Pseudolabrys taiwanensis: one gene and its partner. The protein of the gene in region 1 binds, or shares a complex with, the protein of each later gene. Links are inferred from orthologs where the notes say so. Each region holds a gene or a part of one and is shown on either strand. Other genes may lie near its edges.

What was found. Proteins that work in one complex are often made in the same cells at the same time.
Region 2: the proteins of DW352_RS24925 (region 1) and DW352_RS16400 are in contact, whole or in part, in a solved structure (PDB 1A0O), measured with the Escherichia coli proteins. The link is inferred for Pseudolabrys taiwanensis from one-to-one orthologs.

The regions. Positions count from the first base shown.
Region 1 is NZ_CP031417.1:5,229,282-5,234,055, forward strand. What follows is about bases 693-3,650. They hold DW352_RS24925 (response regulator), read right to left. Parts: upstream 2,394-3,650; coding sequence 1,992-2,393; downstream 693-1,991. Other genes in these bases: DW352_RS24915 (EAL domain-containing protein), read left to right, coding at 693-884; DW352_RS24920 (TIGR01459 family HAD-type hydrolase), read left to right, coding at 1,056-1,919; DW352_RS24930 (bifunctional riboflavin kinase/FAD synthetase), read left to right, coding at 2,572-3,564. In the rest of the region: more of DW352_RS24915, read left to right, coding at 1-692; ileS (isoleucine--tRNA ligase), read left to right, coding at 3,651-4,774. UniProt on the Escherichia coli protein: Involved in the transmission of sensory signals from the chemoreceptors to the flagellar motors.
Region 2 is NZ_CP031417.1:3,444,978-3,448,120, reverse strand. What follows is about bases 1-2,919. They hold DW352_RS16400 (chemotaxis protein CheA), read left to right. Parts: upstream 1-336; coding sequence 337-2,502; downstream 2,503-2,919. Other genes in these bases: DW352_RS16395 (response regulator), read left to right, coding at 2,549-2,919; DW352_RS16405 (response regulator), read left to right, coding at 1-307. Outside these bases: more of DW352_RS16395, read left to right, coding at 2,920-2,938; DW352_RS16390 (hypothetical protein), read left to right, coding at 2,935-3,143. UniProt on the Escherichia coli protein: Involved in the transmission of sensory signals from the chemoreceptors to the flagellar motors. CheA is autophosphorylated; it can transfer its phosphate group to either CheB or CheY.

The sequences.
Region 1 (4,774 bases):
CGGTCATGCCGGTCGATACGGCTCCGGAAGCGCCGCTCGCGCTGCAAGAGAACGAGGCGGTCGATGTTCCGCGCTTGTTCGGCGGGATGACCCGCGAAGCGATGGCGGAAGCCGTCGCCTACGCGGTGAAAGAGAACCGAATCGATCTTTATCTGCAGCCGATCGTGACATTGCCCCAGCGTAAGGTGCGCTACTACGAAGCAATGTCGCGACTGCGGACGACCGATGGCGACATCCTGCCCGCCGCCGACTTCATCGAGATCGCCGAACTCACCGGCCTGATGCCGAAGATCGATAATTTGTTGGCTTTCCGCTGCGTGCAGGTGACGCGGCGGTTGCAGCTCAAGAGCCGCGACGTCGGCCTGTTCTGCAATGTCAGCCCCACCACCTTGGCCGACGCCAACTACTTCAAACAGTTCCTCGATTTCATGGAGGCCAACCGCGCGCTGGCGCCGGCCCTGGTGTTCGAGTTCACCCAGCGCGCGTATCGCGCCTTTGGCGCAATCGAACAGGAAAGTCTGGCGGCGCTGGCCGAACTCGGCTTCCGCTTCTCGATGGACAACGTCACCGACCTGCGGCTGGAGCCGAAGGAGCTGTCCGAGCGCGGCTTCCGCCACCTCAAGGTGCCGGCGAAGCTCCTGGTCGGAAAAAGCGGCGGCCTGCAGACCGACATTCACCCGGAAGATCTCGCCGATCTGCTGGCGCGCTACGGCATAGATCTGGTCGCCGAGCGCATCGAAGGCGAGAACATGGTGGTCGATCTGCTCGACTACGATGTGCGCTTCGGCCAGGGCTTCCTGTTCTCGGCGCCGCGCCCGGTGCGGGCGGAGGCGCTGCAAGGCTCGGGCGCCCAGGCCGGCACGGCGTTCGCCGCGGCAAGCTGACTTGTCTTACCGCCCCCTGAAAGGGGGAGGTCGCCCGCTGCAAGCGGGCGGGTGGGGTCAATTCCCTGCAACATCGATTCCATGTAATGACCCCCTCCCTGACCCTCCCCCTTTCAGGGGGAGGGAATTGAAAGTCCTTGCCGGTCCAACGGCAAAACCAAGCGACGTGTCATGACCTTGCCGCCTTTGCTTCCGCATCTCGCTCCGCTGGCGCCTGACTACGACGCCGTTCTCTCCGACATCTGGGGCGTTCTGCATAACGGCGTCGTTGCCTTTCCGAATGCCTGCGACGCGCTGATGCGTGTGCGCGCGCGTGGCGCGGCCGTCGTGCTGGTGACCAATGCGCCGCGGCCGAACGAGGTGGTGGCGCGGCAGCTCGACAGCCTGCACGTGCCGCGCGAGGCTTACGATGCCGTGGTGTCCTCCGGCGACGTCACGCGCAGCGTCATCGTGCAGCGACGGGGACAGACGGTGTTTCATCTCGGTCCCGAACGCGATGCGTCGATCTTCACCGGGCTCGACGTGCATTTCGCGCCGCTCGAAAGCGCGGATTATGTCGTCTGTTCCGGGCTCGTGGACGATGAGAAAGAGACGCCGGACGACTACCGCGCGCGGCTCGAGCTGATGCTCAAGCGCAAGACGTTCATGATCTGCGGCAATCCGGACGTGGTGGTCGAGCGCGGCGACACGCTGGTCTATTGCGCCGGCGCGATCGCCGACCTCTACGCGACGATGGGCGGCGAGGTGCTCTACGCTGGCAAGCCGTATCGGCCGATCTACGACTTGGCGCTTGCCAAGGCGGCGGAGGCGGCCGGCCGCACGGTGGCGCCTGAGCGCGTGCTGGCGATCGGCGATTCCGTGCGCACGGACCTGAAGGGCGCGCGCACGGCCGGCATCGATTTCCTGTTCGTCACCTCGGGCATCCATGCCGAGGAAGTGGGTGGCCGCGACAAGCCCGACACGAGCGCCCTCAAGACCGTGTTCGCCGCCGCCGGCGACATGCCGAAAGCGGTCATGCGCGAATTGGCGTGGTGATTTCGGTCGTCCCGGGCGGGCGAGCGCGCTGGCCCGGAATTGGGGACGACAGCGCTCAAAATCCAGGTGAACTCAAGCCGCCGGAACCTGCAGATCCGGGAACACGGCTTCGATCTTGCTGCGCAGGGTCTGGGCGTTGAACGGCTTGACGATGTAATTCGACACGCCGGCCTTCTTGGCCGCGATCACGTTCTCGGTCTTCGACTCGGCCGTCACCATGATGAACGGCGTCGCCGCCAGGGCCGGATCGGCGCGCACTTCCTTGAGCAGCGCGTAACCGGTCATCGGCTCCATGTTCCAGTCCGAGATCACCAGGCCGTATTTGCGCGCCCGCATCTTCTCCAGCGCCGAGGCGCCGTCGCTGGCATCGTCGATGTTCTGGAAGCCCAACTGCCGCAGCAGGTTACAGATGATCCGCACCATGGTGTTGTAGTCGTCCACGACCAGGACCGGCATTGACAGATCTACAGCCATGGCAACGGCCCGCGCGCGGGTCCTCTCAAAAGGGTGCCGGACGGTAACAACGGGCGCTGAATACTCCGTTAATTTGAAACTTTGTTAACCTCACGCTAACCGTCTTGCCCATGATCAGGCCGCTTGACGAAATAGTGGGGAAAGCTTTGAACACGCGCCGCAAGATGTTCCAGTTCTGATGAAGCAGCCCCCTCGCTCTCCAAACGCTTTCCACGTCGTGCACGGCGGCGCCGAGGGCGTCGACGCCGGAGCGCTTGCCGGCGCGGTCGTGGCCATCGGCAATTTCGACGGCGTGCACCGCGGCCATCGCGCGGTGATCGGCGCGGCGCTCACGCGCGCCCGCGCGCTCGGGCGCAAGGCGGCGGCCCTGACCTTCACGCCGCATCCGCGTCAGTTCTTCCGGCCGCAGGATGGACTGTTTCTCCTGTCGAGCGAGCGCGACAAGCTGCGGCTGCTGGCGACCACGGGGCTCGATGGCGCGGTGATCATGCGTTTCGATGCGGCGCTCGCTGCCACGTCGGCGCAGGACTTCATCGAGCGAATCCTGGTCGAGAGCCTGGGTGTCGGCGGCGCCGCCATCGGTTTCGACTTCCATTTCGGCCACAAGCGCGCCGGCTCGCCGGCCTATCTCGCTGGCCAGGGGGCGACGCTCGGCTTCGACGTGGACATCGTGCCGCCGCTCGAGGACGAGGGGCGGCCGGTCTCGTCCGGCGCGGTGCGGACGGCGCTGACCGACGGCAAGGTGGTGGAGGCCGCCGAGCTTCTGGGCGCGCCCTGGTTCATCGCCGGCGAGGTGATCCACGGCGAAAAGCGCGGCCGCGATCTCGGTTTCCCCACCGCCAATATCCGGCTCGATCCGGCCTGCGGCCTCAAGCACGGCATTTACGCCGTGCGCATGGACGTCGACGGCACGCGTTATGACGGCGTCGCCAGCTTCGGCCGGCGTCCCATGTTTGATAATGGGGCTCCCTTGCTGGAGGTGTTCCTGTTCGACTTCTCGGGCGACCTCTACGGTAAGCGGGTCGACGTCGCCTTCATCGGCTGGATCAGGTCCGAGCAGAAGTTCGCGTCCATCGACGCGCTCAAGCGCCAGATGGACGACGATGCGGCCCGCGCCAAAGACGCGCTGGCGCGATCGGGCGGGGCGTTTCCGATTCTGGGCATGATTTGACCCTGCGTTGTCGCGCGCTCGCCCGGGGCGACAGCAAAGAGCCCCGGCCTTTCGCCTCATAAATCACCCTGCTACAAGCCCGTCCCATGTCGAAACCAGAGCGCGATTATTCCGAGACCCTGTTCCTGCCGCAGACGGATTTTCCGATGCGCGCGGGCCTGCCGCAGAAGGAGCCCGAACTCCTCAAGCGCTGGCAGGACACCGATCTGTACAAGCAGCTTCGCGAGAACGCGAAGGGACGCGAGAAGTTCGTCCTGCACGACGGGCCGCCTTACGCCAACGGCAACATTCATATCGGTCACGCGCTGAACAAAATCCTCAAGGACGTGGTGACGCGCAGCCAGCAGATGCTCGGCTACGACTCCAACTACGTGCCCGGTTGGGACTGCCACGGTCTGCCGATCGAGTGGAAGATCGAGGAAGAGAACTACCGCTCCAAGAACAAGGGCAAGCCGAACTTCTCCAATCCGGAGGCAATGGTCGCATTCCGTCAGGAATGCCGCGCCTATGCCGAGAAGTGGCTCAACGTACAGCGCGACGAGTTCAAGCGTCTTGGCGTCGAGGGCGATTGGCAGCACCCTTACACAACGATGAGCTTCCCGGCCGAGGCGCAGATCGCGCGCGAACTGATGAAGTTCGCGACCAACGGCACGCTCTATCGTGGCTCGAAGCCGGTGATGTGGTCGGTGGTCGAGAAGACCGCGCTGGCCGAAGCCGAGATCGAGTACGAGGATTACACCAGCGATACGGTGTGGGTGAAGTTTCCGGTCAAGGACGCTGATGTCCTTGCGCGCAATGCCGGCACCCACACGGACCGGCTGACGCTGACTGAGCACCTCTCGCATGCATCGGTCGTCATCTGGACCACCACGCCGTGGACGCTGCCAGGAAATCGCGCGGTTTCGTTCTCGCCGAAGATCGCTTACGGCCTCTACAAGGTCACCGATGCCGCACCGGACAATTGGGCGAAGTTCGGCGACCTGTTCATCCTGTCGGAAAATCTTGCGGGCGAGGTGTTTAAGCAGGCGCGCGTCGCTGCCTACGACAAGGTTGCCGATGTCCCGGCCGAGGTACTCGCTGAACTGACTTTGAAGCATCCCTTCGCCGGCAAGGGTTACGACTTCACCGTGCCGCTGCTCGCCGGCGATCACGTCACCGACGACACCGGTACCGGCTTTGTGCACACCGCGCCCGGCCACGGTCGTGAAGA
Region 2 (3,143 bases), 1.8 Mb from region 1 along the record:
GACGCTGTTGGACGCCGGCTTCGAGGTGCATCAGGCCGTGGACGGTCAGGAAGGCGCCGGCATCCTCGACAAGGAAACATTCGACGTCGTCATCACCGACATCAACATGCCGAAGATGGACGGCTACGGCGTCATCCGCCACATGCGCAGTTTGCCGGTGCATGACAGGACGCCGATCCTCGTTCTGACGACGGAAAGCGAAGGCTCGAAGCGCAACATCGCGCGCGACGCCGGTGCGACCGGGTGGCTGGTGAAGCCTTTCGATCCGGAACAACTGGTTGCGACCATTCACAAAGTATCCCCTTGAGGCTCGCGGTTGAGCGAAGGACTTAAGTTATGACCACTCTGGACCAGCTGAAGAACACGTTCTTCGACGAATGCAGCGAAGCGCTGCAGCAGATCGAAGGCGGTCTGACCGATATTCGTCAGGGCAACGGCTCTGACGATACGATCAACGCGGTTTTCCGCTCGGTCCATTCGGTGAAGGGGGGGGCCGGGATTTTCGGCTTCGACAGCCTCGTCGGCTTTGCGCACGTGTTCGAGACGGTGCTCGACGCCATGCGCGACGGCACCTTGGCGCCGTCGCCCGACATCGTCGACGTCCTGTTGCCGGCCAACGACGTCCTGACCGACCTCATCTCGATGTCCCGTGCGGGCGAGGCGATCCCCGCCGATTACGGCCACGAATCACGCGCCGCGCTCGAGCGCCTGCTCGGCAAGACCGAGGGCGACGATCACGACGGCGGCGACCCGGCCCCGGCCGACTTCGAGGGCCTCGATTTCATGCCGGTGATGGCGGACCAGATGGACGACGTGGCCGGCGGTCCGGCCGACGGCAAGCAGACCTATCGTATCGCTTTCCAGCCGCAGCCCGAGATGCTGCGCCGTGGCAGCGAGCCGCTGAGCATCATCCGCGAGTTGCAGAAGCTCGGCACGCTGACGCTGACGGCCGAGACGGGCAAGATCCCGCCGCTGAACGAGATCGAACACGACCGGCCCTACGTGACTTGGACCGGCACGTTGGTCACCGAAGCCTCGCGCGAGCAGATCGAGGAGATCTTCGAGTTTGTCGCCGAATGCGAAGTCGAGATTGCGCTAGACCAGCCGGTCGCGCCCGAGCCGGCGCCGATGCCGGTTGCATTCACTGCTCCGCCGGCTGCCGAGCCCCCGGTCGCGAGCCTGCCCGTTCATCAGGCGCCGAGCGTTGCGCCCGTGGCACCGACACCCTCGATAGAGCCGGCGGAAGCGACTGCGCGGCCCGCGGCACAGAAGGCCGCGGCCACAACGATGCGCGTCGAGGTCGAGAAGATCGATCGCGTCGTCAATATGGTCGGCGAACTCGTGATTGCGCAGGCAATGCTTGGCCAGATCGTGCACAATCTGCCGGAGGACACCAGCAGCCGCCTGACGCAGATCCTCGACGAAGTCATCCACCACACGCGCGAGCTCAAAGACAGCGTCATGTCGATGCGCGCGCAGGCCATCGGCGCGGTTTTCCAGCGCATGCCGCGCCTGGTGCGCGAGCTTGCCACCAAGACGGGCAAGAAGGTCCAGCTCGAGATGCACGGTGAGAACACCGAGGTCGATCGCTCGATCATCGAGCGCCTCGGCGATCCGCTCACCCACATCATCCGCAACTCCATCGACCACGGCATCGAATCGCCGGCTGCCCGCGCCGCTGCCGGCAAGAACGAGGAAGGCACGATCTGCCTGAGCGCCGAGCATCGCGGCGGCCGCATCGTGGTCGAGGTTCGCGACGACGGCGGCGGCATCGATCCCGACCGCGTGCTCAAGAAGGCGCGCGAAAAGGGGCTGGTCAGCCCGGACGCGGTGCTCACCGAGGACGAGATCAACAATCTCATCTTCATGCCCGGCTTCTCGACCGCCGAGACGATCTCGGACATCTCGGGTCGCGGCGTGGGCATGGACGTCGTTCGCCGCAACATTCAGGACGTCGGCGGCCGCATCACCATCAAATCCGAGCGCGGTCGCGGCATGACCCTGCAGTTGGCGCTGCCGCTCACCCTCGCCGTCATGGACGGCATGGTGATCAAGGTCAGCCACGAGACCTACGTGCTGCCGATGTCGGCGATCGTCGAGTGTCTGCGGCCGTCGCGCAGTGACATCCACAATCTGGTCGGCGGGCGCGGCCTGCTGCAGCTTCGCGGCAACCTCGTGCCGGTCGTGCATCTCAGCGATCTGCTGGACATGGGCGTGGACAACAGCGAGTCCGACGAGCGCGTCGTGATCATCGCCGACGCCGGCGACGGCACCCGTCTCGGCATCATCGTCGACGAACTGCTGGGTCATCAGCAGGTGGTGGTCAAGAGCATGGAAGAGAGCTACGGCGCCGTTCCGGGTGTCGCGGGTGCGACCATTCTCGGCAACGGCCGCGTCGCGCTCATTCTCGATGTCGAGAAACTGTCGGAACTCGCCGTCACCCAATCGTATTCATTCACCGGCGGCCGTTCGCGCGCCAGCGAACCGGCGCTTGTAAGTTGAGCGTCTTCTGCCGCTTCGGCGGCAGGCTTCATGAGGAGTAGTTTCAATGCCGATCGCAGCCGCACTTAAGGTCCTCGTCGTCGACGACCAGAACAGCGTGCGACAAATGACGCGCATCACCCTCGAGCAGATCGGGGTGCGCCACATCCACGAGGCGGAAAATGGCGTGCAGGCCATGGATACCGCGTCGACCCAGCCGCTGGACCTGATCATCTCCGACTACAATATGCCGGAAATGGACGGGATGGAGCTTCTGCGCTCGGTACGTGGCCACCCCGCCGCGCGCCGCATTCCCTTCATCCTCGTCACCGGCCGCGGCGATCGCGAACTGGTGGTGAAGGCGGCGCAGGCCGGCGCGAACAACTATGTCGTCAAGCCGTTCACAGCCGACATCCTGAAGACCAAGATCGAGCAGGTGGTGGGGCGTCTCTCGTGAACGCAGTACCGGCAAGCAGCGACGCCGAGTCCATCGGCGTCGCGCCGGAGAATGGCGGACCGTCCGAGGACCTCAAGACCTTCCTCGCGGCGATCGCTGTCGTTCTTCGCGAGACAGTGGCTGGCTTTGAGGAAACCGTTGCGCGTGTCACCGACATCACGATTCACCGGCAGCCGCAGGCCGACCGCGAGCTGGTAGTCGCGCT